Regions from separate parts of the Desulfoconvexum algidum genome, predicted to be linked through region 1. Evidence: riboswitches for the same ligand, from Rfam matches in the RefSeq annotation. Region 1 holds a riboswitch; each other region holds the start of a gene.
The links. Region 1 has a riboswitch for cobalamin ahead of ACZ45G_RS28450 (FecCD family ABC transporter permease). Riboswitches for the same ligand answer to the same signal wherever they lie in the genome.
Positions count from the first base shown of each region.

Region 2: it holds a riboswitch for cobalamin, as region 1 does, so the genes downstream of both, ACZ45G_RS18980 (TonB-dependent receptor plug domain-containing protein) here and ACZ45G_RS28450 (FecCD family ABC transporter permease) in region 1, are expected to answer to the same signal.
Region 3: it holds a riboswitch for cobalamin, as region 1 does, so the genes downstream of both, ACZ45G_RS08275 (sodium:solute symporter family protein) here and ACZ45G_RS28450 (FecCD family ABC transporter permease) in region 1, are expected to answer to the same signal.

Region 1 covers NZ_AP042394.1:6,328,018-6,338,269, reverse strand. The annotation lists gene ACZ45G_RS28485 (cobalt-precorrin 5A hydrolase) at 1-1,000, opposite strand, end outside; gene cobM (precorrin-4 C(11)-methyltransferase) at 972-1,760, opposite strand; gene cbiE (precorrin-6y C5,15-methyltransferase (decarboxylating) subunit CbiE) at 1,757-3,016, opposite strand; gene ACZ45G_RS28470 (nucleoside recognition protein) at 3,018-4,151, opposite strand; gene cobI (precorrin-2 C(20)-methyltransferase) at 4,148-4,852, opposite strand; gene ACZ45G_RS28460 (ABC transporter substrate-binding protein) at 4,855-5,712, opposite strand; gene ACZ45G_RS28455 (ABC transporter ATP-binding protein) at 5,789-6,565, opposite strand; gene ACZ45G_RS28450 (FecCD family ABC transporter permease) at 6,569-7,660, opposite strand; cobalamin riboswitch at 7,813-8,001, opposite strand; gene ACZ45G_RS28445 (ABC transporter permease) at 8,077-8,874, opposite strand; gene ACZ45G_RS28440 (ABC transporter ATP-binding protein) at 8,876-9,484, opposite strand; gene ACZ45G_RS28435 (homocitrate synthase) at 9,471-10,252, opposite strand, start outside.
Region 2 covers NZ_AP042394.1:4,177,601-4,187,852, reverse strand. The annotation lists gene ACZ45G_RS18980 (TonB-dependent receptor plug domain-containing protein) at 1-1,678, opposite strand, end outside; cobalamin riboswitch at 1,817-2,001, opposite strand; gene ACZ45G_RS18975 (DUF4019 domain-containing protein) at 2,292-2,510, opposite strand; gene ACZ45G_RS18970 (tetratricopeptide repeat protein) at 2,649-3,278, shown strand; gene ACZ45G_RS18965 (acyl-CoA dehydratase activase) at 3,324-4,109, opposite strand; gene ACZ45G_RS18960 (2-hydroxyacyl-CoA dehydratase subunit D) at 4,114-5,376, opposite strand; gene ACZ45G_RS18955 (2-hydroxyacyl-CoA dehydratase subunit D) at 5,410-6,522, opposite strand; gene ACZ45G_RS18950 (AMP-binding protein) at 6,525-8,246, opposite strand; gene ACZ45G_RS18945 (TetR/AcrR family transcriptional regulator) at 8,418-9,098, shown strand; gene ACZ45G_RS18940 (hypothetical protein) at 9,392-9,673, shown strand; gene ACZ45G_RS18935 (ABC1 kinase family protein) at 9,691-10,252, shown strand, end outside.
Region 3 covers NZ_AP042394.1:1,799,535-1,809,786, reverse strand. The annotation lists gene ACZ45G_RS08290 (M20/M25/M40 family metallo-hydrolase) at 1-1,020, opposite strand, end outside; gene ctlX (citrulline utilization hydrolase CtlX) at 1,224-2,225, opposite strand; gene ACZ45G_RS08280 (MltF family protein) at 2,613-4,079, shown strand; cobalamin riboswitch at 4,189-4,330, shown strand; gene ACZ45G_RS08275 (sodium:solute symporter family protein) at 4,438-6,006, shown strand; gene ACZ45G_RS08270 (methyltransferase) at 6,048-7,082, shown strand; gene ACZ45G_RS08265 (NAD-binding protein) at 7,098-7,745, opposite strand; gene ACZ45G_RS08260 (DEAD/DEAH box helicase) at 7,994-10,252, shown strand, end outside.

The DNA of each region.
Region 1 (10,252 bases):
ATGGGGTTTCTATGGTGTCAACTGAATTCAATTGGTCCTTATCATAAAACTTTATTGGCAGGCCCAACCTGTCTGCCAATTGCAACAATCCTGTTTCATCCTGTTTTACCTGCGTGGTGGCCAGGGTGAAAACCGAATTTAAACTAAACCCTTCTCCTTTGAAAACCTCCTTGAAAAATTCAAGGAGTGTCGCAAGAGGAGTGCCCCGGTTACACCCGATACCAACGCTTAAGATCCTGGGACGCAATACAAGTGTTTCACGTGGAACTTCCATGATTTTCCAGGTGCAAGCGATCTTGGTGCAAGCGATCTTGGTGCCAGGTTTCGACTTGGCCGGGTTTTGGATGAAATTTTTGGGTATAAGCGGGTGTATATAATTTCCCGGATCATACACATCCAGGGTTTCAGCGTTGAGAAAGGCCATGTTGACATGTTTGATGGCCTCAGGATTTTCAATATAGAGGTCCTTCTCCTGGGCCAGCATGTCAATGGAGGGCAGTTCGTTAATATCTGTTGCCGTTGTGATCACCGGCCTGGAATTGGTGAGCGCTGCTATTTCCTGGGCGAGCCTGTTTGCGCCCCCTAAATGGCCAGACAACAGACTGATGGCATGAATTCCCCTGTCATCCAACACAATGACGGCGGGATCCGTTGTCTTTGACTGAATCAAGGGGGCCAGCATTCGGACGGCAATGCCGGTTGAGAAAATAAAAATATGGGCTGAAAACCGGGTAAATTGTTCGGCTAATTCTTCAGACAGCTTTTTAAAGACCGTTGTCCGACATTCCCGGTTCAAAGGTGTAGCCTTTAGCCTTTCCAAATTGAGGATTGCTTCCGGGGATGGTTTAGGGGGCATTGCCAGGGCTTTAGAAACAAAAAGGCTTGTTCCAAAAACCTTTTGGCAAATATCTTGCCCAAGGGTTAATCCATTAGGGGTGATGGCCCAGACCGCAATAGAAGAAACAGAAATTTTATTTTTTGGAAGCGTTTCTATAGCCATGGGAAAAACCTGCATCGTATAATTTGGATTGGATAAGCTCTTTATTCCCCCTGCTGGCTTCAACTGCCTTGCCGACAATTATCAGGGCATGTCGTGTGATCTTGTTTTTTTCACAGGTTTTTACCAGATCCTGGATCTGGGTATAAAAAATCTGCTCTTCCGGGTGGCTTACTTTGTAGGCAATTGCGCACAGCGATTCTTTGCCGTAGTGATTCTCCAAAATTCCTTGAACTTTTTTAACATGCCCCATGCTCAGATATATGGCCATGGAGGATCCATGGGCAGCCAGTCGTTCAAGATCTTCGCTTTCAGGAACAGGGGTCCGGCCGGAAATCCGGGTCAGGATCAAGGTCTGGGTGACTTCCGGAAGGGTGTACTCCATTCCCATTGAGGAAGCGGCAGCAAAGGCAGCCGTTACCCCCGGCAAAACTTCATAGGGGATGCTCAGTTTTTGAAGTTCCCGGATCTGTTCAAAGATAGCCCCATATAGCGAGGGGTCACCTGTGTGGAGACGGACTACCCGTTTGCCTAAATCATGGGAGGCTTTAATCCTATTGATGATTTGATCCAGATTCATTCCAGCACTAGAAATCGTTTCTGTGTCGCTGCCCTTCCAGCAGAGAACTGCTTCTGGGACCAGAGATCCGGCATAGATTATTAAATCCGCCGATTCCAATGCTCGCATGGATTTGATGGTCATCAGTTCCGGATCCCCTGGACCGGCTCCGGCAAATATTACTTTGTTTTCCGTGTTGTTCATTTTACCTCAGCCTTGCTTTGTGGTTTTTTGCCTGAAATTATCCAGACAGGGTTTAATGGTTCAAGTCGGTCTCCATAGGGCATGGGTTTTGACCGGGATACCTGGATCTGGATCATCTCGTAGGAAAAATGGTTCTGTTTTAAAACCCGGATGGCTGTTTCCATGTTCTGGATCAATATGGTATTAATAACAATTCTTCCCTGTTCCTTGAGACGAACACAGCAGATGTTCATGATTTTTTCAAGCGCACTGCCGCCGCCACCAATGAAAACTCTATCGGGATCTTTTAACTGGTCAGACCCTTCGGGAAAATCTAGATTTAAAATTTTGATATTGGATCGATCGAACAATTTGATGTTGTGGATGATGTCCGGAATCCGTGTCTGATTTTTTTCAACGGCAAATACCTGCCCCCAGGGGATTTGGCAGGAGGCTTCTATGCCGACGGATCCCGAACCAGACCCAATGTCCCATAGAATATGGTCTCGTCTGACCAGTTCTAATTTTGACAGACTAATACTTCGGATTTCCGATTTGGTGATCAACCCTTTGGAATGACGATACAAAGAGTCGTCCATGCCGATATGTGTTTCATGTGGAACATTTTTAATAGGAGTATTCTTTTGGGGAGTCCCCTCCTTTAAAAGAATAACAATGTTGGGGGAGGCAAATTTCAGGTCAGCCACCCTGGCGTAGTCATCAAACCAGGATATTTTTTCCTCTGCTGCGCCCAGGTTTTCCAGCACACAAATATTGAACCCAACCAGTTTCAAGTTGATCAATGTGGAAGCAATGTAAACAGGATCCCTTGCTATATCAGTTAAAAAGGCAACCTTGGATTCTCCTGCCAGACTTGAAAAGGGGAACTGGCTGAATTTGCCATGGAGGCTGACAACCTTTGCATCATGCCAGGGTTCTCCAATGGCGGCAAAGGCTGCGGCAACAGATGAAATATTGGCGTGAATCACAAGATGTTGTTTGTCTATATGCCTGGAAAGTGTGCTGCCGATCCCGTAAAAAAGAGGATCGCCCGATGCCAGGACCACTATTTTTTTGTGGACCATATTTTCTTTGATCTGGTCAATCACTTGTTCAATGGCACCAGTGATTACAAGGGTGTCGCCCGTATGGTCGGCAAACATTTTAAGATGGCGTCGCCCCCCCACGAGCAGGTCTGCCCCTTTAATGAGCGTTAAATGGGTGGTAGTCAGATCTCGTTTGCCCTGACCGATTCCAATGACATTTATGGGATTCATGTTATACCGCCAAATAATATAAAGTTCCGATGATAATTATGCTTACCACCCTGAAAAACTGTCCTGATAATAGCAGTTGCAACCCCATTTTGGGAGAGAAAATTCCCATGTATCGAGGCAATTGGTGCCGGAGCGCCCGAATGGGAAAGGCCAGGACGTTGCCAAGAAGCAAGGCAATCACGGTTTGCTTGACGCTGAGAACCCCGGCATTCATGAGCGCTCCGGCTGCGGCGAACCCCGAGGTGAATTCAGCAGCAAAACTTAAAATAATAATGGACAAGGACTCCACGGGCATAAGGCTTATGGTGACATAGGCTGATAGTGCCTGGTTCAAATAGTTAAAAACGCCATTTGCATTCAATATAAATACCAGGGTATAAATGGGAAGCACCCAGGTGAAAATGTTGGCAATGCGAACCGGTAATCGGGATTGTATGGTTTTTAAAAGGGCAATCTTATCTGGTTTTTTCCTATTGTTCATCTTGGCTTTAGAGCCAGTTACTTGTGTTATCTCCATTGCGGTTGCAGGTTTTTGGGAATCACCAGCCCCAGGCGTTGCCTTGCTGTCTGTTCGCTCACTCGGTTCGTTGAGGTAAATGTGTCCAAAGGTAAGAAAACAAAGGGTTCGAAATAAGGTGGCCAAAAAAGTGATCAAAAAATAAAATCCACCGGCTATCCCCGTCAGGGGAAGAACAATGAACATGGTGGTGGGCAGATGAAGGAAAAATGCCGGAAACTGGTTGATATAATTTGCCAAAAAAAGCTGGAGTTTTGAGATCTTTTGTTCTTCATAAAATTCAAGCAGCATGGCGTTGGCAGCCGCCCCGGATATAAAGGCCATGGTAAAGGCGGCACTGCAATGGTTTCCCATTTTAGAAAACCGGAACACAGGCCGTGCCAGAACCGCCACCTCCCTTGTCCATCCCATCGCCTCAATGATCTGGCCAGCCAGAAGACCAATGGTGATAAACCCCATGAGCCGCAAAAGTGGGAATCCCAGCTTTTGGATACCCGAGGCCAGGGACAGGGTATTAAAAAAAACGGCATCGAGTCCCAATAGGACCAGGGTGAATAAAACAGACAGGCATAATTTCCTATAATTTATCTGTTTTTTATGGGTCGACTGTTTTTTCATTTTGATGCCAGAATTAATGTCCAATAATCGGGGTCCCGTGTTTCAAGGTCGTCCAGGTTGGCGATGATTTCTTCGTTTTTGCGTCCACATTTGGAAACCGCCACGCCATTTTTGTGGAGTCCGGCATCTTTGAGGGCCATATTAATGTCTGTAATGTTTTTATAGGCCTTCACAATGGCAACATTTTCAACTTGTTTGACCTGCCTGATCCGGTCGCCCCCATAGGCTCCCGAAGTGACCAGCAAGGACTCCTCTCCTTCCACCAGTATTCTGTTTAACCTGGCCGAGGCTGCATGGAAAGAGGTAATGCCGGGGATGGTTTCAATATCAGCCTCGGGCATAATAAGTTTCATTTTTTTTAAAATATAGCCAAAGGTTGAATAGGTGGTGGGATCCCCAAGGGTCAGAAATACGGCGGTCATGCCCTGTTCCATGGCAGCGGCAATCTGTCGTGCATTGGCGATCCATGCGGCTTCCACTTCTGTTGTGTCTTTGCTCATGGAGAATCCAAGGTGTTCAATCCTGGCCGAGGGTGAAATATAGGGAGAGGCTATTTCAACCGCCAGGCTGTAATTGTTTTTGGTGGAAGCGGCTGTAAAAATAATATCCGCTTCTTTGATCACTCTTACCGCCTTAACTGTAATCAGTTCAGGATCCCCGGGTCCAACGCCAACGCCAAATAATTTGCCTGCTTTCTTCATTGTTAATCCTTTCCTATCTTTAACGTACTGAAAATATCAGGATAGAGAAGCTTCCCTATGGTAACGATTCCCTCATATAACCTAGGAACCGGTCGGGAAACAATATTTTCATCAATTAAAAATACCTGTTTGTTTTTGATTGCCTTAATTATTTTAAATCCGGGTTCATTGATGATCTGCTCTTTGCGCACCGAATTCATGATGCCTTGTTGTGCCAGGAAAACATCAATTTCAGATGCCTTTTCCAAAATTTGTTCCTTGCCATAAATGGCAATATTGGTATTTCTGGATGCCCTGGCATCACTCGCCACATTGATACCCCCTGCTGTTTCCAGGGCAAAAATTGGCATGGAGCCGGGGGTAAAAGTTTTCATCCGGGTATGAATGGCCTGGAAATACACTTTTTTTTTCTTGGATATCCCCTGGGTAAGTGTCTGTATTTGAGCGATTTTTTCCTTAAATTCTGCGATCATCTTTTTGGCCTGGGCCTGACGTCCACTTAAACGGCCAAGGGTTAACCAATAGTCATACATCTGTTGTGTGGTGGCCGGTTGAAGGGAAACCACTGTAATGCCGTATCGCTCAAGCTGTTGAACAAATTGGGGGTATCCATTGTCGATCATGGGACGGATCAATACCAGGTCTGGCTTGTTTGCGATGAATTTTTCCGGTCCGTCGTGAAAGGAAAATTTTTGTTTTTCCCGGGCCCGGGCAGGAAAGCTGTCATTCACAGAAACGCCAATAATCTCGTCTCCACAACCCAGGTAAAAAAGGTTTTCCGTATGGGCGCCATAAAGGGAAATGATCCGTTTAAAGGGAGTTTTCACCTCAATTTGTCTGCCGCGGTTGTCAACAACCATGTCTGCGGCCAGGCATGGTGAGAAAGCCCAGACCCACCAGCAACAAGCCAGTGCCAGCAACTTATAAGGGGGTACCCTATTTTGATTTAAAATAGACTTGTTTTGCCTGGACATATTCATTGAATTCAACCTTTGATTCTACATTAAATACAAGCTCAATATTCTCCTGGCTCATAACTTCCCTGGTTTTTCCCTTGGCCAGGATCTCACCTTCTTTCAGGAATAAAATTTCATCTGCCCAGGCCGCTGCCAGATTTAAATCGTGGAGAACACAGATAATCGTCCCCTTTGTTTTTTGTATCATCTCTTTAATAAGGCCAAGAAAATGAAGGGTGTGGTTAATATCCATATTGGAAAAAGCTTCGTCCAAGAGCAGCACGGGTGTTTCCTGGCACAAGGCCCTTGCAAAAATACACCGCTGCTTTTCACCGCCTGATAATTGGGTCACTCTTCGGTGTTTTAGATGGGATATCCCGGTTTCCTCCATGATCAAGGCGACCCGGTCCCTGTCAATTTTGGAGGGGTGGGAAAATCTATTAATATAGGGGTGCCGTCCCATCATGACAACTTCCTCCACGGAAAAAGGAAAATTAATATAATAATTTTGGGACACCAAAGAGAGAATTTTGGCAATCTGTTTTTTGGACAATGCCGCCAGATTTGTATTGTTCAGGAGGACTTGTCCCCTGTCAGGGAGAAAAAAACCTGAAATCAAATCCAGAAGCGTTGTTTTCCCGCTTCCATTGGGGCCGAGTATCCCATAAAATTTGCCCGGGGAGAATCGAGAGGATACTTTTTTTATAATGGGCGTGCTCCCATGGGAAAAGCATAAATTTTGAAGTCGTATCTCCATGGGTTAGGCCAACCGGCTTTTTTTAAATATCCAGCAGAAGACCGGACCGCCAATTAGGGCGGTAAGAACACCTATGGGAATTTCATGGGGCAGTACTGCCCGGGTAATGGTGTCGGCAAACAGCAATAAAAAGGCGCCCACCAGCATGGAGAGGGGCAGCAGTTTTCTGTTGTCAGGTCCTGTAATAAATCGGACCATGTGGGGAACCAGAAGGCCTACAAAGCCGATGATGCCGGATACGGATACACAGACAGCCGCCAGCATGGATCCGGTTACCAACAAAAGGAGGGTTATTCGTTTAATATCCACCCCAAGGCTGGATGCGGCCTTTTCCCCCAGGGAGATAAGATTCAGATCCCTGGCAAAATAAATGGCAATGATGAATCCTATAACAAGGAAGACAAAGATGACCATAAAATTACTCCAGGTCTTGGAGGCAAAACTGCCCATGAGCCAGAAAATAATAACAGACACCTGTTCATTGGCAATGAATTTCAAAAAACTGATGCCAGCGGAAAGGATTGCCGCTACAATAATACCTGACAAAATAAGATTGTTGGAGGAAAGACCGCTCACAGATCCCTTGGATGAGGATGAATAGGACAAAAAAATGACAAAAAACAGGGTGGTGCAGGCGCCTGCAAAGGCAAATGCAGGAACGGACACAAAGGTGGCACCCAGATTGAGCAATATGGCAATACATGCCCCAAAGGCGGCTCCGGCTGATACCCCGAGGGTGTAGGGGTCTGCCAGGGGGTTTAGTAAAATTCCCTGGAACAGGACCCCGGAGATGGAAAGAGCTGCTCCCACAGCGGCGCAGGTGAGAATCCGGGGAAGCCGGATATCAAATATAACCGCGGTAAAGGTCTCGGCTGTGGGCGTTGCCATATCCATGTTCCCAAAAAGCCTGTTCACAAGGATACCAGAAATTTCTCCCATGGGAATACAGATATACCCCATGGAAAGGGAAATCATTATCATTCCAAACACAAGAAGGGAAAACAGTGCTATCATCCATAAATAATAATGGCCTGATATCCTTTGTTTCAAGCTTGATTTGGGTTTGTTGGGTCCCTCTTTTTCTTTTGGCTCCATCTATTCCTGTTTCCATTTGTTCCATGTGAAACAAAATGGTTGTCTGCCCTTTTTCTATGGTCTTCCAATAAAAAAACCCATATCAGAATTTATCCTGATATGGGAACCGAATTTATCCACATTGTGCTGATCTGCCCAAGTCCTCGAGGGTAAAACGACCCAGCATTCAGGCAGGTTTTCTGACTTCCGGATCGGCTTACTCGTCACTCCTTCCCGCTGAAAAATGACTCAGCAGTGGCTGCAGTGATTTTCATCCCCGGTCACAGCGGCGGGTCCGTTCCTGAATTTCACAGGATTCCCTTTTGACTGCAAATGGCAGCACCTGAAATATCCTATCAGATATAACCCTTTCCCCAAAGGGTGTCAAGAAAAAAGGCCGGGATTCAAATTGTTGAAAAGGCAATATAATTGAGGTCTTAGTTTCGATCGTTTTGAAAAATATCGGCTTTAAGCACATCAAATGTGTTGAACCCGGTTTTCAATGAAAGAAGAATGGATAAAATCACACTGAAGTATTCAGTATAGAAAATACAGCCCATGATAGCAATTTGATATTTGATGGCAACAATGGGGATGGATCCGCCTAAAATCTGGCCGGTCATCATGCCGGGCAGGGAAACAAGTCCAATGGTGGCCATGGATGCCAGAGTAGGATTAATGGCAGCCACAAGACTTTCTTTGAACCAGGGTTTTAATGCCTGGGTCCGGTTGTTGAAAAGACAGAGGGAATAGAGGTATTCTCGCTCATTTTTTTTCAACCCTGAATAGAAATGGGTAAGCCCGATGATGATACTTCTCAGGCAGTTTCCCAGTAGCATACCGCCCACGGGCACCAGGTATTTTGCTTCAAACAGGTTGTCAATATTTGCAACCACCCCATTGAAGAAGAGCAGCATGATGCCAAAGGGGATGAGCAGGGCAAAAAACAAGGGTTTGAAAAATATGCGGAGTTTAAGATTGCTGGATTTCAATATGGAGTGACAGGCAATGGAAATCATGAGCAGCAGATAGGCTGTGTTGAGCCAGGGAGAATCAAATTTGAATAAAAACTCAAGATATAGTCCCACAAAACTCAGCTGCAGGCACATTCTAACCATGCCAATGATGATCTCTCGATTAATCCCAAGTTTCAAATATCGGCTGATATAAAGGATGGGAACAAGAAAGATCAATAAAGTTCCAAGGGAGAATATGTTTAAATCCTGGGCGCCCATATTAGGACCACCTTTCGATTCGAACCGAGCTGTCCTGCCAGCAATGGTCATGGGAAACGATAATCATTGTTTTCTCCAGGGAGAGAATATGGGCGGCTATTTTTTCTTTCATGACATCATCCAGAGCAGATGTGGGTTCATCCAAAAGCCAGATGGGCCGGTCCAGCAGAAAACCGATCAAAAGGCCTATCCGTTGGCGTTCTCCTCCTGACAGTTCACCTGTTTTCTTCTGGAGGATACCGGGGGACAGCTCAAGAAAGTTTAGCTGCCGGTTTATCTCTTCGTGACAAAGCTCTTTGGCAAAGTTGAATTGCCAGATATCTGTCAAAAGTCCGAGGATGGTTTCGTTTCTCAGGTCAATATCCTGGCTCAAATAAAATAGTTGCTGCCGTATTTGGTGAACATGATTTTTGTCAAGATTCAGCCCGTTCACCACAATTTTTCCTGATCCGGGCTGTTCAAACCCAAGGATCAGCCGGAACAGGCTTGTCTTTCCTAAACCGGATTTGCCCAGGATCAACACTTTTTCCTTTTTTCCTACGCAAAGGCTTCGGTCTGAAAAAATTCGGGTGTTACCAATAGTGTGGCTGACAGATTCAAATGAGATCACAAGATTTCCTTAAAATTTCATCAACCTCTTTAAGATCTATATTACGCCCATCGGAAATATTTTTTATTTTAAGGGTAATTTTTTTAATATCGTCATCCTCAAAGGAAAGGCCTATTTTTTGCGCCCTATCTTTTACCGCATTCCAACCTGTGAGCTTATGGGCTACCATTATTGTTCGTGACGCATTAAAATCTGACGGATCTATAATCTCATAGGATTTGGGATTAAGAATCACCGCCTTTGTATGCACACCCGCCTTATGGACAAATGCTGATTTCCCCACGATGGGGTGGTCCCATGGGATCCCAATCCCTAAGATTCTAGCAACAGTTTCATGTAAGTGTTTGAGATTTCCAAGGTTATACTTTTTTTTAACCATCTCAGCCTCAAAACTATAAAGCCTGGCAATAAATCCGGCAAGTGAGGTTATCCCGTTTCTCTCCCCTATTCCCAAAACGGTTGTATCAATATGGGTTGCCCCGGCTTCGAAGGCTGTATAGCTATTCACCACCGCAGAACCGGTATCGTTATGACAATGAAATTCAATATCCATTCCGGTCAATACATGTAATAGTTTGATAACACGTTCAACATCACGGGGGAGTGCGTATCCCACAGTGTCGGCAACCCCTAGTCGATCCACCAACCCCGAGTCTCCAACAGCCCCGTAGATAACAATAAGATCCTCAATGCGGGTTCTGAAAGCATCTTCAAGGGAAAATCGAATTTCTAACTCAGGCGCATTTTCCCTGGCGAAACTCAGCACAT
Region 2 (10,252 bases), 2.2 Mb from region 1:
TCCATTCCGGTGTATACTGAAGATTTTTACCTGTCTCTTCATTTTCGTATTCGGTTAAAGTGGTAAAAGAACCGTAGGGAACCAGTTCATAGGACCAGCCGAAAAGGCTCCCTATATCCCACTGCAGGGTTGCTTCTATGCCTGAGATGGTGGCGCCTTGGATATTTTCATAGCCCGTAATATTGGTCACCGCATCATAAGCATAGCCAATTTTGTCATCAAAGTCCGTATGGAAATAGGTGATGCCACTTGTCAGGCTGCCTTTGTTGTAATCCAGACCGATTTCATAGGTTTTGCTTTTTTCAGGGTTCAGGTCAGAGTTTCCAGCCCAGATACCCCAGGAACCGTAGTCATTGTACATAAAAAGTTCATCTGCAGTAGGCATCCTGAAGGCTTCGGCATAATTGGCCCGGACGCTTAAGTCCGATGTGAATTTATAGGCTGCGCCCACACTTGAGGACCAATTGGTATCATCTTTGCTCTGGCCGGTATCACCTTCTACCTCATACTTGTCATAGCGTCCCCCGGCTGAAAGAATCAGTTTGTCATCCATCAGACTGGTTTTCGCCAGGAGAAATGCCGCCGGGTTTTCATAGGTGTTTTCCTTTCCGGCAGCAGTATAGGTATTGCTAATGGCATAATCGGTCCAGTCAACTCCGGCTGTTACATGGGCGAAATCCCACTTGGCCGTCAGTTGGGCCTGGGCCCCCTGGTGGTCTGTATCCCGATAATAGTCACGTGCGTTGCTGGTTGACGGATCAAAGGTCTCGTACTCGTCTTTTCCCTTAAAATAGCGCAGGTTCCATAGTAAAAATCCGTCTGCAGTTTGCCCGTCATAAACAAGATCAAAACTTTTTAAGGAATTGTCTATATAATCGTCCAGATCATTGCTGCTCAAATAGTTCGGTTTTCCAATTTTTTTTCCTTCATATCCGGTGTAAGAAAAACTGACTCTGTTATCAGGCACAAACGTCCAGCCTGCATTGAAGCTGACCCGTTCCTTGGAATCATACCCGGTATTGTAATACCGGGTACCGTCAGCCGTGTCATAGTCATCCTGGGATGATTTCGAAAGGGTTGCTGAAATGTCAAAGGCCTTGAACTGACCGGAAAATCCGGCAGAGGCATCCTTGTAGTTCCAGCTTCCCAAGTTGCCTTCAACAAAGAAGGAAGGCTTGCGTTTCCCTTGTTTGGTAATGACATTGACAACCCCGCCCATGGCGGAAGCACCGTATTGAACCGACCCGGGACCTCGGATAACCTCAATACGCTCTACATTATCCATGGTAATTTTTGCCATGTTTCCGGTACCGGCACGTCGTCCATTGATTAGGATCAACACATGGCTGGCCAGGTCATTGCCATGGGTATCTGTTCGAAATCCACGGATCTCTACGGAACTGGTTGAATTGGGGTATTCCCGGATCATAAATCCTTCTTTGGCCAATAAATCACTCAAGTTCTGAACAGAGGCCTGCTGGATATCCTCTTGTGTGTAAATCGTAATATTGGTGGTCAGGTTTTCTTTTTTTTCCTTGATTCTTCCCGAGGTTACCACCATGGTTTCCATAACCTGGGGGGTTGTTTCAGAAGGAATCGCTTCTTCTCCCCAGGCAGGCAGGGAAAACGTCAACACGCATAAGAGCAAGGCAAGGCACCGGACAATCAAATGTTTCATTATTTAAAAATCTCCATTAAAATGTAGTGATCGGTCCGGAAAACAACAATCCCCGGACCGAAATTAACTTTCAATCCAGGGATTCCCTTTTTATCCTTAGAATATAAACAGGAAGCACCTTCGTCCCCAAGGCGTTTTCCTTTGACTACCGTTCAGGCAGGTCTTCTGACTTTTGGATCATTCTACCGGCTGCACCTTCCCAACCATAAGGTCAGTGGCATACTGCAGCTTTCGTCCCCAATTACAGCGGCGGGCCCGTCCACGACTTTAACGCGGTTCCCTATCAAGCTCTTACAATGAGCACCTGAATATGAAATATTATTACTGATTATAAAACACAAAGTCAAGTAAAAAAAAGAGGCAATTTAAGGTGAATTTTATTTTTTATCTAATCACCATAATATGATCACAAGGCCACTGTGAATGGGGGCGATTCCACCATTTTTATGTCGCAGAGAAGATACTTCTCAAGACTTTTCTTAAGTCCTTTGTTTTTGGCAGGTCCGCTGTATAGAAAAATAGAGAACCTGCATCCAGGGAAGTGGCAAAAAGAGGTGCCGGTACCAGGCAGAAGGCCAGAAAAATATATTAGAGTTAGAATTCTTTTCATGATCTATTTGATAAAATAGCCGGCTACCCGCCATGTGCCCTCGGATTCTTTCATGAGGGTGATGGATTCAACGGCATGGGCTTTATTGGCAAAACGGGTGACATATCGCAAAACCAGATAGCTCCCGTCGGGCATGCCTGGCAGGGTGGTGGTGAGCTGGTCATGGAAAAGGTCCCTTGATACAACATCTCCTAAGGGGTCCCTTACGGATTTTAGGGTGATTGCCCAAAAGAGCAGATTATAAAAATTGAGTCAAAGTCAAATGATTTTTTTTAGGGAACTGCCTTTTCAGCCCATTGCCAGGACGGCTGGGGTGATTATAATTAAAAAATTATTAATTTAAAAGCAAGTGGGGAACAGATGGATAAAAAGAAAGAAAATGGTCCAACGGGTTTGGTTCACAAACAGACCCTTTATATGGCAATCTTGGTCTCCATTACATTTGGATTTATGGTGGGGGCCATGTATACCTCATTTAAACTGGCTGGGGATACGCCAATGGCACCAATAGCACAGCAACCGTCAGATCCCCATGATCATCCGGAAGGACAGGAGATGTCGGCTGAGACGGGTTCCAGAATTTTAAAACTGGAACAATTCCTAAAGGAAAACCCGGATAATGTGGATGCCTGGAATCAACTGGGGAATCTGTTTTTTGATGCCAACCGGTTTGGGGATGCCATTGATGCCTATGAACGTTCATTGGCTCTGAAACCGGGTGATCCCGTTGTCTTGACCGATATGGGGGTGATGTACCGGCGGAACAAAAATCCCAAAAAGGCCGTTGAAACATTTGACCTGGCCATTGCTGCAGATCCTGGCTTTGAGACGGCCCGGTTCAACAAGGGAGTGGTGCTCATGCATGATATGGAGGATACGGCCGGCGGTATTCTTGCATGGGAAGCGTTGTTAACGGTGAATCCCATGGCAAAAGCACCCAATGGGAAATTGCTTTCCTCCCTGGTTGAAAGAATGAAACAGCAGAAGTGATATCGGATTTTTTCAAGGTGATTGACCATGGAATGGTCACGCCACCTACCGTTTCAATCTGGAAGCCAGGACAGCAGCGCCGATGGCCCCGTTTTCCTGGGGAAAATCGCCCACCAATATTTCAATGCCCAGGCGGCTTTCCAGGGCTTTGACCATCCCTTTGTTTTTGGCGACCCCGCCGGTCATGATCACGGGGCTCTGTAACTTGACCTTGGTGGCAAGACTGCCCACCCGTGCGGCCGCAGATTCATGGATGCCGGCAATGATATCTTCTCTTTTCTGCTGCCCGGCGATCATGGAAATCACTTCTGATTCTGCAAAAACAGTGCAGATGCTGGAAATTTTGGAGGGGGCATTGGAGCTCTGGCTCATGTTGCCAAGCTCATTGAGTTCGACCTCCAGAGCCTTGGCCATGACCTCCAGGAAACGGCCTGTCCCTGCCGCGCATTTGTCGTTCATGGCAAAATTTTCCACCTGGCCGCTGGTATCCAGGGCAATGGCTTTGCTGTCCTGTCCTCCTACATCAATAATGCCCCGGATCTTTGGGTTTAAAAAATGGGCACCCACCCCGTGGCAGATGATTTCGGTCATGGCTTTGTCTGCAAAGGCCACAGAGTTTCTGCCATATCCCGTGGCCACGATGGCCGTGACATCCTTGGGGTTGATTTTGGTTTGGGCCAACAGGTCGGAAAAGACCTTCTCCCCCGCAGTCACGGGGTTGTATCCCGTGGGGATTACAAGAGTTCCTATCAGTTTGCCATTTTTGATAAGGGCGGCTTTTGCCGTTATGGAGCCGATGTCTATGCCTGCAAAAATCATATGTTTAACCATTCCTTTATTCCTTTTGTTTGATAATTTCCATGAAGGCATCAATCCTTGTGTCTGTCTGGGAAAGGGAAAAGTTTCGCGGATCCACCATGTCTGCCTCGAACATGAGCACGGGAATACCGGTTTTTTTTCGGACAATTTCCATGATGTCCAGCTGGCCAAAGGAGTAGGGTTTGCAGGATCTGTTGGAGTGCATGACAAACCCATCCACATCATAGAGGCGGATCATGTCAATGACCTGATCTGCCATTTCGTCCACACCAATGTTTAGATAAATCCGGGTATAGGCTTGGGCCATGGAATCTAAAAATTTATTTTCATCAATATATTGAATGGCCGAGCACCAGGCAGAGGTATAGGTGTCTGCCACAAGGCAGGCATTGTGATCTGAAAATTTTTGGGACAACCATTTTAGCTGGTACCACACCGGCAAATTGTCCCAGAGCAGTCGGTAGCGTTCATGGGGAATGATGCTGATGCCCTTTCGTACCCGTTCTTCCATTTCCTGGGCCAATTCTTCGTAAAAATCCACGGCGATCTTTGTTCCTCTGAGGGTTACGATGAGGGCCAAAAAGAAAAAGGCATCAAAGGCGCTCATGGGAGAGGGCTTGTGGGTGGTGGTCTTGAGAACTTTCTGCCAGAGCTTCTGGCCCTGGAGGGCAAGATGTCCCACCTGCGTCATTTTATCGTGGTCAAATTTTTTCCCGGTCACGGTTTCAAGAAAAACAATGTATTCGTCTATCTGACGCCGGACATAGGCGGCAATTTGCCGGGAATATCCATTGTGGCAGACCGGGGTGTCCAGGATGAACAAGGGAACATTAAAGTGTCGGGCCTGGACTTCATACCATTTGAGTACCGTGCCGCAGATGTTGTTGCAGCAGACCAGCATGTCCGGCCTGGGGAGCCCGCCAATGGGTCCACCATTGACCTGGGCACAGGAAATGTCTGCCCTTGCATAGGAACAAAGATCTGAGCTGTATCCCATTTCTTCTGCCTTTACGCACAGGTCTTCCCCCATTTTGGAGGCCCCGATCATGGCGGCATGGTTTTCAGGATAGATGGGGATAATATCCATGGCGATCAGGGGTTCCACAGGCCCCCCTGAAGTGATCCATGCGATTTTTTTGTTGTTTTCCCGGGCTGTCATGGCTTCCAGGTAATAGGTGGTCATGATTTCCCGCATTTTTTTGGCGGATTTTATTTTTCGTTGTTCCTTGTCGTTGTCCTTTTCCTTGGCCGTGTCTTTGTTTTGGTTTGTATCCGTCATGGAATGTTTCCTTAAAATTTATAAAAAACAGGATTAAATCATGTGCATAAAGGTTTCAAGACGGGTGGAAAGCTGTCCTTGTCCCTGCTGCTGGTCATCTAATTCCAGGTGGAGACTCTTAATGGCAGCCTTGTCTAAAAATTCTTTCATATAGGGATAGTCAAAGGCATGGGGATCGCAAAATTTTAAGAGAGCAAAGATCACCCCGTCTGCCCTGTGGGTTTTGGCAAGGGCCAAAAGGGCTTCCCCCCGGACCGTGTTGCCCGAGTGTTTGGCCGGACAGATGGCCCTGTCCGAATACCGGGCGGTTAAGGCTTCCAAGGGGTCAATATCCACAGGAATAAGCCCTTCAAACCAACGGTTGCCCGTGCACAGATCATCTGCCACCACAGTGCCGCCACAGGCTTCGATGAGACTGTAAATATCGACCATGTCACAGATGGAGCCGGAAAGAATGATCCGTTTGGCCGAAGAAGGAGGGGGGTCTTTTTTTTCAAGGAGGAGGACAATGGTCTCAAGCCTTTGGGCAAGTTCCTCTCTGTCCATGATCATTGCGCCCTTGACAATGGCAAACAGATCAATTCCTTTGATAATGCCCGGGGACTGGCTTTTGAGTTCGTAGATCCGGGCCAGATTTTTGCGGATGCGGTTGAAAAGGCAAATGGAGGCCTCAAGATCTGCCGGGGTAATGGGATGGTCAATGGCCTTTTCAAGGTCGGTTTTGAACTTTTTGAGCACCTCTGTCATATAGTTTCTTGCACTTTCGGTGTTGAGCTTGGCCGGCATGACCACATCGGCAAAAAAACCATAGTTTGTGTTGAGCCGCCAGATATCACTTAAGCGCTGGATGGAATCACAGGTGTGGGGGAAAACCGTACCGTCTAAATAATCCAGGCGGCCGGCCAGGCTGTCTTCGAGCACCCCCCGGACCAGGGAGCAACAATAGGCCTGGAGATGGTTTTCCGCCAGGCTGATCTCTGATTTTGAGGAAAACAGCCGCATGGGGTGAAAACCGGCGGCATGGATGAGTTCTTCCGGGGCATAGGAACACATATACCCGATGATCTTGCCGGATTTTTCCCGGATGCCGGCAGCAAGGGCGGCTGGATCCTTTATGGCAATGTGGAAGGGATCGATTTCTTTCATCTTCAATGGTCTCCTGTGTATTCGCCTCGTTGGCGTAAAGTCTGTATTTCCTGGTCTTCCAGTGTTTTAAAGGCCACTTTGCCCACCAGGGTGGTGGGAAGGGTCAGTCTAAATTCAATGGTTCGCGGACAGCTCCATTTGATTAAATTTTTTTGACAGTGGGTGATAAGCTCCTTTTCCATGGCCGCATCGGGGAAAGCGCCCTCTTTAAGAACCACAAAGGCCTTGACCCGTTGAACCTGTTCCTTGTCCGGCACTCCAATGACACAAGTTTCTGCCACATGGGGGTGCAAGTAGAGGACATCTTCCACCTGGGCCGGGTAAACATTCATGCCCGAAGATTTGATCATCCGCTTCTGGCGCAGTTTAAAATAAAAAAATCCGTCCGCATCCTGGCTTGCGATGTCACCGGTGTGGAGCCAGGTTTTACCGTCCCCATGGATTTTCAGGGTCTTGTCGGTTTCTTCTTTCTGGTTTAAGTAGCCTTTCATCACAGCAGGGCCGCTGATGCAGATTTCGCCATCTTCCCCCAGGGGAGCCTCTTTAGTGGTGTTTTGTATGACAATTTTAGCGTCCATATCTGAAAAGGGAACCCCGATGCTGTTTTCGCGGTAGGTGTCCATGGGCATGGCCATGATGGCGGTGACAGCTTCGGTGAGGCCGTATCCTTCCAATAATTTGACATTGCCGCCCCGGGACCTGACAATGGTTTCAAATTCTTCTTTTACAACCCCGGGCAGGGTGTCGGCACCGCAGAAGGCCGCCTTGAGGCAGTCAAGGTCTGCAGTTCGGAAATCCTTGTTCTTGTTCAAAGCGGCATAGAGGGTGGGGACACCGATGATAAAGCTGGGTTTTTTGGTTCGTATGAGTTTGGCCACAATTTGGGGGGTGAACTGGGGAACCAATATGCTTTTGGCCCCTCCCATAAAGGCCGCATTGACACAAACCCCCAAGCCGAACCCATGGAAAATGGGCAGAATGGCCAAAATGGAATCGGTTTCATCCAGATTGCCCCAGGCCGCCACCATCATGCCCTGGGAAATAAAATTCATATTGGAGAGCAAGATTCCCTTGGGTTTTCCCGTGGTGCCGCCGCTGTATAAAATTACGGCGGTGTCGTGGGCTTCCATTTGCGTTTTGTTTTGTTTTGGAAAAGAACCGTTCATCAGGTCTTGCCACCATGAGATGTTTGAGTCCCGGGGGACCTTGGGGATTTTCCTCCCCTTGGTCAGCCAGAAACCCAATTGCTTGACAGGGGACAGGTAATCTCCTATCCGGGTCAGAATCAGTCGTTTGCACCGGGTTTTTTCCATGGCAGCCTTGAATTTGCCATAAAAGGCATCCAGGGTCAGGGCCATGGAAGAGTTGGAAATATTTAAATAAAATTCAATCTCATTTTCCGTGGACAGGGGATGGATCATGCTGGCCACTGCTCCCAGCTTGTTGGCGGCATAAAAGCAGATAATTCCCTGGGGAGAGGTAGGCATGGAGATGGTAATGATGTCTCCCTTTTTCAGTCCCAGGCCGGCAAGACCATCGGCGCAAAGGCAAATGGCTTCTGCAAATTTATTGTAGGTACACAGGGTGCCCATGAAATCCCAGGCAATTTTATCCGGAACCCGTTTGGCCGATTTCATCACAGCTTCGTACATGGTCACACTAGGGTAGTCTATGGAGTGGGGAACTTTTGCGTAATGGTCAAACCAGGGCCTTTTTACCTGCATTTCTTCTCCTTTTTCTGTGCCGTGTCAATGGGGATAAAAATCACAGAACGATTTTTTGTCTATTGGTTTTTATATCGAACACCGGTCGACATGTCAACCATTGCTTGATGATTTCTTCTGGGTGTGATATGGGAAAAGAGCAGGTCAGAACCCAAACAATACAGGACACCAATGAATACAAACAATACCCTCAGCAAACTAAAGGTAAAGGAAAGAAAACTTCGACAGCAGATTATTATTGATGCAGCCCGGGAAGTCTTTGGCCAGAAAACCTATGACAAGGCCAGTATGGCTGAGATTGCAAAGGTAGCGGGCATTGCAAAATCTTCCATCTACACCTATTTTAAAAGCCAGGAAGAATTGTATGCCAAAATCGCTTATATGGATTCCTGCAATTTCATAGATGATCTTCAATCGCGCATCCATAAGGCTGGTATGGGTCAGGCGGGTCGGAAGAAACCGGATAAGGACCCGATTAGTATGGACCGGGGGGAAATTTTTGTCAAGATTTGTATCACCCATTTTCTGGAATATTATATTACCCATACTGCCCAATGGCGGATGATTACCCATTTTGCCCTCCACGGAAACAAGGACATGGCGGCGGTGGACCAGCTCAATGAAATTGGCCGCAGGCTCATGGATTTGTTTGAATCGGTATTCAAGAAACTTGGGTGTGATCGAGAGGCACGGATTTTCGCCCATACCCTGTTTGCATGTCTTTCCGGTATTCTTATCGCCTTTCGAAATTATCCAGGCCGGACAGAAGTCGAGCGAATTGCGCATATGACACGCATCGGAGATGTGGTGGAAGCCATGGTTCTCTCCCTGGTTCGAAAAGAGAACGCGTGATCCTTATCGAAGATAACCGTTAAAAAAAATCATAGGACCACCTGATTTTGCACCCCCATGATATCCAAACACGTGTGCTTACCCAAAGAGATCTTAAATTTGCAGCTCAAATGGAATCAGGCATTGGCAAGTTTTGGCAGACTGTGATAGTGTAAAAGATCTTCCAGGTCGATTACAGCCGACGCCCCTTCCGGTGTGGGCTCTCATGAACAGGCATCTGCCTTGCCTGGGAGTTGAGTGACAACTTAAAACAGCCATTTACTCTTAACATGATGTTATTAGGAGGTGTTATTATGAAAGACGCCAATTGCCCTAAATGTGGTTCCGGAGAAGTCTATTCAGGTGCTGAACTGATCGTTAAAGACGGTCCTATCGCCAATCTTCTGAAAGGCGGACCTTTTGCCAGCAATTCAATCCCCATAAGCCTTTCAAGCATGGCTCCCATCGACAACTATGTCTGTGTCAACTGTGGCTATGTTGAGCATTATATCTCCGATGGTTCCAAACTAAAAGAGATCGCAAAAAAATGGGATAAAGTCTCTGCAGACAAATCGGCCGTCGCTTCTGACGAATGATTGTTTTGAGACTCGGTTTGAATTTTAAGCTGCTCTGGCGGCTTGTGCACATCCTCCGCGTTGTCGGCTGGTATGGGATCAGGGATATTGCCGGCCGTATTGCCAGGGGTGCGTCCAAGGCGCCTGGCGTTTCGGAAAAAAGCCGGGATGCTGCTGAGACCGATTTCCCGTCCCCCAGGATGGTCCGCTTCTGCATGGAGCGGCTCGGACCAAGCTTTATCAAGCTTGGTCAGCTGTTGAGCACCCGGGATGATATTTTGCCTTCTGAATTTGTAAATGAATTCAAAAAACTCCAGGATCAGGTACGCCCCCTTCCTGTGGCGGCTATTTCCAGCGTGGTGGAGAGGGAATTGGGCAAACCGCTGACAGTTCTGTTTGATCGCTTCAATCCAGAATCCATTGCCGCAGCGTCTGTGGCCCAGGTCCACGAAGCCTGGCTTTTTTCAGGAGAAAGGGTTGCTGTCAAGGTGATCCGGCCCGACATCCTTCCCATTATCCGCAAAGACATCCGGCTGATGTATTATCTTGCCCAAAAGATAGAGAATCGTTCTGAACGAGGCAGGATGCTGGGTGCCGTGA
Region 3 (10,252 bases), 2.4 Mb from region 1:
CACACCGGCCACAACGCCTTTTCCGAAAAAGATATTGGCATCGGCCCCGCCGCCAATTGTTTTGCTCGCCAGTTCCCGGCCAAGATTGTCAGCCGCCTTCCGGGCAAGGGTAATGGCCAAATGGTCTTCGGGAATATGGGTGTTGGGAAAATCCTCTTCCACCTCAATTTCAACCCGGGGAAGATCCTGACCCTCGGTTTGAAGCCTTTCCATGGCCGTCTCAAAACCTTCTATAATCGAGTTGGTAACCTGTTTTAGCCGTTCCAAATCATGGGATCTGGCTTCCCCATGGATCTCCACATATTCGGGCACAATATTGGTGGCCATGCCGCCAGAAATCGTGCCCAGGTTACAGGTGGTAATCTCATCCATTCGACCCAGTTCCAAGCTGGAAATTGCTGTGGCTGCCGCAAAAATAGCAGAGATCCCTCGTTCCGGGGCTGACCCAGCATGGGCTGCCCGGCCATGGACCTTGATACAAATTTTATTGGCGCTGGGGGCCTTGGTGACAATGCCTTCTGTGTCTGTGGAATCCAGAATATAGCCAAATTTTGCATCCATCAGGGAATAATCCAGATGTTTGGCCCCCATAAGTCCTATTTCTTCGCACACGGTAAAAACAATTTCCACGGGGGGACAGGGAAGATTATTTTCCTTGATCACTTCCATTACTTCTAAAATGATGGCAAGGGCGGATTTGTCATCCCCCCCTAAAATGGTGGTGCCATCGCTCGTAAAAATCCCATTTTCAAATTGAACCTTTACCCCGCGGCCCGGCAGCACCGTATCCATGTGACCGGAAAGAAATAAGGGGGGAACATCCATTGTGCCTTTAAATTTTGCCACCAGATTTGAACAGTCTCCGCCCACCTTTTGTGCTGCATCATCAAAACAGACACTTGCCCCTAAATCCAATAAAAATTTTTCAAGCACCTTGGAAATATTGGCTTCATGACGTGATTCTGAATCAATTTGTGCCAGCATTTTAAAGCGCTCACCCAGTCTTTGCGTATTAATCATTTGCATCTTTATAATATTCCTTATAATATTCCTTATCTCTCAGGGAACTGATCTCTTGTTGAAACCCATCCCCAATAAATCAAATTTGACCAAAATGTTATTTATACTAAACTTCGAGTTTTAATTCCATACCTAATGAAAAACGTCTTGCCTGGGAGAAGAAAGACTGCTTAGAAATTACAAAACCACCCCAAAAGTTATGGTTATTTTTTTTCTGAAAAGATTTCCGCCATCATGCACCGGGCACTGCCCCCACCCACGGATTCAATGGTGGTAAGATCCATGAACAAAATTTTACCATGGGTTTCAAGCCGTTTGATCTGCTCCTTTGTAAAGCCTTCAAAGGCACTCTTGGACATGACAATCAAAGGCGTTCCACCGGCTGAATTGACCTGTAGGATATTACCGCAGAAAAAATTTTCCATCTGATCCATGGAAATTTCAATGACTTCAAAGGATGCTTCAAGGGAGGTTTGCACCTGTTTTTTTTCCGCCGTGTCATGGATACAGTCCAAACAGACCACGGCAAACTTGTCCCCGATACTCATCATGACATTGGTGTGATAGATGGGGGTTCCCTTGGTGCTTCTTGTATTGAACAAAATCCCCTGTTCGTAAAACCGCAGACGGATAAAATTATCAAACTGCTCCTCATCACACCGGTTGGACCTTGCTGCATAGACCACCTCGGCCCGATGATCAATAATCATGGAACCTGTGCCCTCCAGAAACCGGTCGGTTTCATCCAGCTGTCCTACATTAATGACATTTCTAATCTTGTACCCATTGGCCCTTAAAAGTTTTTCCACATCTTCGGGCCGCCGCTCGTGACGACGGTTCATGGCCGCCATGGGATAGGTGATCAGGGTACCGTCATGTTCCGTTGAAAACCAATTATTGGGAAAAATGGCATCCGGTAGCTTTCCAGCGATCTTTTTTCCATCGGTTGATGTTGCATCGGTTGATGTTGCATAAATTGAGCGTGCATCGGGTTCCGGTTTTTCCAGAATCAAAACCGTGACCCCTTCTAACCGCAGGGTATCCACCATGGCCTGGAACTCTGCATTGGCTCGTGTATTGATCTCTCGTTCAGACAGGTCCAGACGCTTCTGGAACTGATTGTCCAGACCGGTCTCCTCATTAAATCCAAAATCATAGGGTCTGACCATCAAAATCGTGTTTGTTGTTCTGGAAACATCTAACATAACCCGCCTCACTTTTTTTTACACCACCAAAGCCATAAAAATCTTGTACCTGAACTGACCTGTTACCATCTTTTAGTCTTTCTCGTCAAGACGTTACAGCTGCCGGAAAACAGAATCATTTCCTGCTAACACACGCTCCTAATAAAGCCCGATCACCTTCCACCATATACCACCGATGCCCATCCAGATAATGAGAAATACAAAGATTAAAAAGATACCAGGCCTGGGGGGTGACCTCCGAGGGTATAGATGAGAACCAGATTAAAGCCATCTGTTGCACTGAACTTTTATTTTATAATACTTGCAGGAAAAAACCATCTATTTTATTATAGCGAATTCTAAACTTCTGATACCATATCATTACAAAAAACAGCAAGGAGGTCTCCTTTGAAAAATGGAAAAATGACCCTTCGTAAAATTGAACTTTTATTGTTGCTGATTTTGACGGCAGGTCTCTTGTTCGCCTGTCCTGCATTTGGGGCTAAAGATCTTAAGAAGGTGATCGCCTCATTGAACAAACCATGGACTGGTGATTTTGATCAAATGGTTCAAAAACGATCAATTCGGGTTTTGATACCCTATAGCAAAACCTTTTATTTCCTTGATAAGGGAACCCAGCGCGGCGCAACCTACGAAATGGTCCGGCAGTTTGAAAAAAGCATCAATACGGAACTGAAAACCCGCCATCTCAAACTCCATGTTCTCTTTATTCCCACCCCCAGGGAAAAATTGATTTCAAATCTGGCAAACGGACTGGGTGACATTGCAGCGGGCAATTTAACCGCCACGGACAAGCGGATGAAACAGGTTGATTTTTGTGATCCTTTTTCAACTGAAGTTAATGAAATTTTAGTAACCGGACCCAAAGCCGGTGAAATTAAAGAAATTTCAGATTTGAGCGGCAAAAAAGTTCATGTGCGAAAATCAAGCAGTTATTATGAAAGCCTTGAAAAGGCAAACAAAAGATTGACGGCTGCCGGCAAAGCCGGAATAAAGATTGTTCTTGCCGATGAAAACCTTGAGGATGAAGATCTTCTGGAAATGCTGAATGCAGGTCTGATTCCCATGATGATCATTGACAGTCACAAAGGGAAATTCTGGGCAAAAATCTTTAAGAATATCACCCTCCACCCGGACATCAGATTCAGGGAAAACTCTAAAATTGCCTGGGCCGTTCAAAAAAAGACCCCCGAGCTTAAAATAAAAATCAATGCCTTTGTTAAAAAAAACAAAAAAGGCACCTTAATGGGAAATATGGTTTTCCAACGATATCTCAAGGATACTACCTATGTAAAAAGTAATCTTGAAGACAAGGCCCGGAAACGATTTGAAAATACCATTTCTTTTTTTCAAAAATATGCCGGCATGTATAAATTTGACTGGCTGATGCTTGCGGCTCTTGCCTTTCAGGAGTCCGGTATTGACCAAAGCAAGCGCAGTAACACCGGTGCCATCGGTGTGATGCAGATTCTGCCGACAACGGCAATGGATAAAAATATTAACATCCCTGATATTGAAAAAATAGAACCCAATATCCATGCAGGGACCAAGTATCTTCGGTTTATTATGAACCGATACTTTAATGACCCGGATATTGGCAAACTGGACCGGGTACTGTTGACATTTGCAGCCTATAATGCCGGCCCTGCCAGGGTTTCAAAATTGCAAAGAGAGGCCAAATCAATGAACTTGGATCCCAACATCTGGTTTAGAAATGTCGAGGTTGTTGCCGCCAAAAGAATTGGCAGGGAAACCGTTACCTATGTGAGTAATATATTTAAATACTATATTGCCTACGCCGCCATTATGCCCCAGGCCAATGCAACAAAAGAATCAAAAACAACAGGGCAATAAAGATATAAAGTCTTTATTGAAACCTTATAAATACTGTGGTATAGACTCTCCCACGTTGGATCCGAGAACAAGATTCAATGACAAATACAATTAAGAGAAACTTTTCTTTGGGAAACCCGGTTAAATTCCGGGGCGGACCCGCCGCTGTAAGTGGGAACGAAAGCCGTACACTGTCACTGTGCTGGATACACCAAATACGAGACAGCATGGGAAGACACGGTGATTAGGATGATCCACCAGCCAGAATATCCATGGAAAAGAGATGAAACAACTTTCCGGAGAGACGGTAAATCCCCGGGCTGAACACTTTTAGCTTAGTGTCGGCTGGGGATTTTTTTTGCCGACGGGGAGTTTTTTTATGGGCGCATACCCGCTTTTTCTTCTGGTACTTTTTATCTATATTTTCGGTTTGATCCTGATCGGACTCTATTTCAACAAACAGCAGACATCCCCCACAGACTTCTGGCTGGCCGGCAAATCAGCCGGATTCCTGTCCATCGGGTTTTCCGCTGCCGCATCCTGGCTGACAGCAGGTGCCCTTCTGGCGGTAATAGGGTTTTTCATTCTCTTGGGCATGGGGTCCATCTGGGGATTTGTTGCCCCCAATATCCTGGCCCTTTTCATCATTGCTTTTTTTGTGAAAAAGATCAAAAATCTGCCCGCCATTACCCAGCCGGAACTGCTTGAAATGCGGTATGGGCCTTTTTTAAGACTGCCCGTGGCCATTATCATCACCGTGGTCATGATCCTCTTTGCCGTGGCCGACATTAAAGGATTTGCCATGGTACTTGAAATCTTTTATGGAATTGATCCTCTCTATTCCGCATTGATTGTGGGTCTGGCGGTTTCCATCTATGTCACCCTGGGAGGATTGTCAGCTGTTATTGCCACGGATATGGTCCAGTTTATCTGTCTGTCCGCCTTTATCCTGGTCATGGCCTTTCTGGTCATGGGAAGTGCCGGCAGCGCCACAAACCTGTCACCGGGCCAGCTGATCGCCACCGTGCCCGACGGATGGTGGAACCCTATTTCCATAGGGATGCCCATGGTGCTCATCTTTGTCCTTGCCATTGTTCCCGGCTGGATCACGGAACAGGACCCCTGGCAGCGGGTATGGGCAGCTAAAGATGAACGAAGTGCCCGGAACGGCATGTTTCTGGGAGCCTTTCTGGTGGCAATTGTCTTTGGGGGGTGCGCCCTCATTGCCTTAGGGCTTAATGCCCTGTATCCGGAAATTGCCAAAATGGGATTTCCCATGGGAATGGCCAAGGCAGAGCCCGCTTTGCTGAGCTTTATCATGGGCAGCAAATTTTCCAACCTGGCCCTGGCCCTTTGTGCCGTGGCCCTTGCAACGGCAGCCATGTCCTGCACCGATACCTTTGCCACCTCCGGGGCCTCGTGTATTGCCCGGGATATTTTCCAGCGTCACCTATACCCCGGGGCCACCATGCGACAGATGCGCCTGGTAAACCGGATCAGTGTTCTTGTCATCATCTTTCTGGCCACCACAGGATCATTTTTCATCCACAGCATCATTGATGCCATCCATATTGCCACCTTTATTGCCTCTGCCTCCTATTTTTTCGTCCTCATGGGCGGACTTTACTGGAAACGGGCAACAGGACCGGGAGCTATCGCCTCACTGTGCACGGGGTTTGTCCTTCAGGTGAGCCTTGTCATCATTGATCTGGCAAAAACTGCTCCCATGTCCCCCCCGTTTTTGGAAGGTCTCCATCCTGTCTTCATGGGACATGGCGTGATATTTTCCATGCTGGCCTCAGGCGTTGTTTTTATAGGGGTTTCCCTTGCCACCAAACCATCTGACGAAACCCTTTTGGCACCCTTTTTCAAGGATACGCCAGAAGGCAGTGACCTTACACATGGCAGCCTGGAACAACCCCCAACGATATCAGCCCAGCCCTCATAGAGCCCTAGGCCTGATATTTAATTTTATGGAGCCGCACCCCCATGGCGTTTGGATTTAAAGATGTAACAACAGCCCACACAGGTTTTCAGTTTCTTGAAGACCTGTCCACGGCCTATTGGTATTCCCAGGTGTTGTTTACCGGTCTTGAATTAAACTTATTCCAGTATATGGATCAGGAGTTTTGTTCGGTGGAGACCCTTGCCAGGGAGACGAATAGTCAAGAAGAGGAACTGTTGCGCCTCCTCCGGGCCATGGAAAAGACAGGGCTTGTCACCTGCCGGTCAGAAAACTGGTGCAATACCAAAGCTTCCTCCCTGTTCCTGGTGCCGGGGAAACGAGACTATATGGGGGAGTTCTTCCTTTACCGGCAGTATATGCGTCCCCAATGGGATACGCTTACCCAAAAGATAGCGCCAGAACAAAAAAAAGCAAAACCGCTAACCGCGCTTTCCTATGAAGAGAGGACCCTTGGCTATGTGACTTCCACCGACACCCTGGTTCGGCAAAAAGCCAAGCAAATTGTCCGGCTGCTCCAGCCGGACAACATCAGCGGCCCCATACTGGACATCGGAGGAGGCGCCGGCAGCCTGATCCGGGAACTGAAGATACTGGCACCCGATACCGGGGCAATCCTTTTTGATATTCCAGAGGTTATTGAAGCGGCCCGCACCCTGTACCCGGATACGAAGGACTGGGACGGCATCACCCTTTGCGGCGGGGATTTCAGATTCCATGAATTTGAAGGAACGTTTTCCTTGATCTGCATGAGCAATTTCCTCCATACCTATGGACCGGAGGAAGCCAGGATCTTGCTTTTAAAAGCTGTCTCCCTTCTTCGCCCCAAGGGCGTTATAGTCATCCACGATTATTTTCCCGACCGGAAAGGGGTGGCTCCCGAAAAAGGCTCTTTCTATGACCTTGCCATGATGCTCAACACCTTTAACGGCGTCTGCCATGAATCCTCAACCATACGCCAATGGCTTGGGGAAGCCGGGATAAGCACTTCTGATATCAAGGACCTTGCAACAGACAGCACCCTGATCATGGCAAAAAATATCAATGTCAATCTCACATAAAACAGCACCAGGGACCTATCTCTTATGGGTCCCCCCAGTAATCACACCGTGGCATCGGCATGCGGTACTCAAAAGAAAGGGCCCTTTTATCCCCTTAATTTTTTTTAACAATGAAAAAAGAGCCTCTGGACCATAACCCCCTACCCCGGGTGCCAGCTGATGGCTTTGTATGACCAATGAAGAAAAATCTTTAAACCGCAATTTAGCAAGCAATTTAAACATCTCCTGTTTGCGGGGCTGTTGGGTAACCGTACAGATATCATCGGGTTCACAGCAATTGACGGGACAAATAAAATTTGCATGGCTTACATAGATATCTCCATTTGAGCCGTGCATGGGATTGGGCAGTTGCCCATCTATCTCAGCAGAAATGTTCACACGGGTTAACCCTTCGGGCCCCAATTGTCTGAGGCACCATTCCCAAACCAGATGAACCGGCAGTGCAGGCACTATCCAGTCGGGCAGATTACCGGGTTTTAAATGGGTCTCTAAATAGGCGCCACCATCTGAATGTACGGTGAGACACGCCATCCCCCTGGCCCGATCAAGTTTTTCGCAATCTTGATCCACGAGCACGATTTTCAAATTCTTGTGCCGGCGTGACAAAGAGGTTACCGCACGCATCCCAAATTTCCCCGCACCTATTATCCATATGGTTTCCATGACCGCGAGTATGCGCCTTTTCAACACCGGATGTCAAGTATATGGGTGAAGACAAACGAGCGCTTTTCATCCAATCCTTTTGATTTCGATTCCTTTTTATAAGGGGTGCCATTTTTTTGACCCTACCCCAGGAAAAACACTTGATCATTCCATTGGCTGTCTGATAAAAAGAGCCCTATGAATTCAAATCTAAAAGACAATTTACACAAGTCTCACCTGCCATTCAGGTATAGATAAGCAGGCAGGCAATGAAAGAACTTATAGCAGACATCATGCCCTCCCATGAGCTTGTATTAACCTGGGAAAATTCCGGGGAACGCCTGGGAAAAAAACAGCAGGCATTAAATGCGGAAATCCACACTTCATACAGTGAAAATGATAAAAAATGGCTGCTTCGTCTGGGCTGTTCCGACCATAAAATACCCCTGTCCCCTTCCCTTAACTTCTGGCGGGGTCTGGCACAAGTTTTCCTGGAAAAGCTCAAACGCACTCCTGATATTGAAGATATCCGCCACAACGCCGACATTGATGTTTTACCGGAAGAATTAGACAACTTAATGGATTCAGCCCCGCTTATGATCGGCAGGGAGTATCTGGACAGGACGCTTTTGTCGGATATGTGGAAGGAGCTGAACCAGCTTTTTTCCAGGGAAATTAAAATATTTCCCGGCAGTGTAAAGGAATTTTTCCATGAATTCAGCCCCCACATTCATTTGGCCGGCAGGGTTTATTTTCATCTCGTGGAAAGCAAGGATGAAGACTTCCCGTTTCAGTTCCTTGCAACCTATGCCACCCAATCAAAAAATTCTCAAAAACACCGTCCCCTCCACTATGCCCTGGAAGAGTACCGGGATCACCAGGACCAATTATTGGAATTGCTCACCACGGTCCATGCCGCAGCACAAAAAAGTGGCCTGTTAAAAAAACTGCTGGATACGGGAGAATTGTTCCACCACCTTGCCTGGGACACAAAAGATGCCTATGCTTTTTTACAGCAGATTCCAAGCTTTGAGCACTGCGGTATCATTTGCCGAATTCCGGATTGGTGGAAAAAGAGTAGTTCAAAACCGATCGTTAAAATCAGTCTTGGCAACAGTGAACCCTCCTTTCTAGGGATGAATACCCTGCTTGATTTCCAGGCCGATATCCTGATGGGAGACACGCCCATTACCCTGAAAGAGGCTCAAGAACTCCTTGCCCAGACCAGCGGGCTTGCCAGGATCAAAAACCGCTGGATCGAAGTGGATAAAGTCAGACTTCAAACCTTGCTCAATGCCTACGAAAAGGCTCTATTGAAAAACGATACCGGCCTTACCATCAAAGAAGCCCTTCAATTGCAGCTTCACCCCGACAGACTCTCCTCCGGGGATAAAACAGATCTGGAAATATCAAACGGGGAATGGCTTGAAAGCATTGTCAAACGACTCAACCAGCCTGAACTTGTGATAAGTTCCGACCCTGCAAAAGATTTTGTTGCAATCCTTCGGCACTATCAGCAAAAAGGATTAAACTGGCTTTCATTTCTTGATTCCCTTGGTTTTGGCGCATGTCTTGCCGATGACATGGGGCTTGGCAAGACAATCCAGATCCTTGGGTTTTTAAGCATTTTAAGGATTAAAGAGCCGGAGACAACATCCTTACTCATTATACCGGCATCCCTTATCTCAAACTGGGAAAATGAAATACTCAAATTTTTGCCCAACCTGAAATATTATATCGCCCATCCTGGTTATTTAAAAAAAGAGCATTTAAAAAAAGGCCAGAATAAACAATCGAAACAAACACCGGACCTGGCATCTTTTAATCTTGTTATAACAACCTATGCCATGGCCCAGCGACACAAATGGATGGAAGATATCCAATGGAGATGCCTGATACTGGACGAGGCCCAGGCCATTAAAAATCCAGCCACCCAACAGTCAAAACAGGTCAAAAGACTGAAAGCTGCTACAAAAATTACCATGACAGGCACCCCCATAGAAAACAGCCTGACAGATCTCTGGTCTTTGTTTGATTTTCTTAATCCCGGTCTTTTGGGAACCGCCAAGGAATTTAAAACCTATTCCGCCCAATTAAAAAAAGACCCGGCAAGATACCTGCAGTTAAAAAAGGTGATTTCCCCCTTTATCCTCCGGCGAATGAAAACAGACAAGACCATTGCTCCGGATCTTCCGGAAAAAATCGAGATGAAAACCTTTCCCCAGCTCAGCAAAAAGCAGGTGGTGCTGTATACAGATTTTGTCAAAGAATTGGAAGCAAGGCTCACCCAAGCGGACCAGGGCATTCAGAGAAAAGGGCTGATCCTGTCTTCCCTGATAAAATTCAAACAGATCTGCAACCACCCGGACCAATACCTGGGAACCGGAGATTTTGATCCCCGAGACAGCGGAAAGTTTATCCGCATGGGCGAGCTGTGCGAAACCATTTATGCCAAACGGGAACGGGTGCTGGTCTTTACCCAGTTCAAAGAGATGACAGCCCCCATTGCCAAATTTCTTGAAACGATT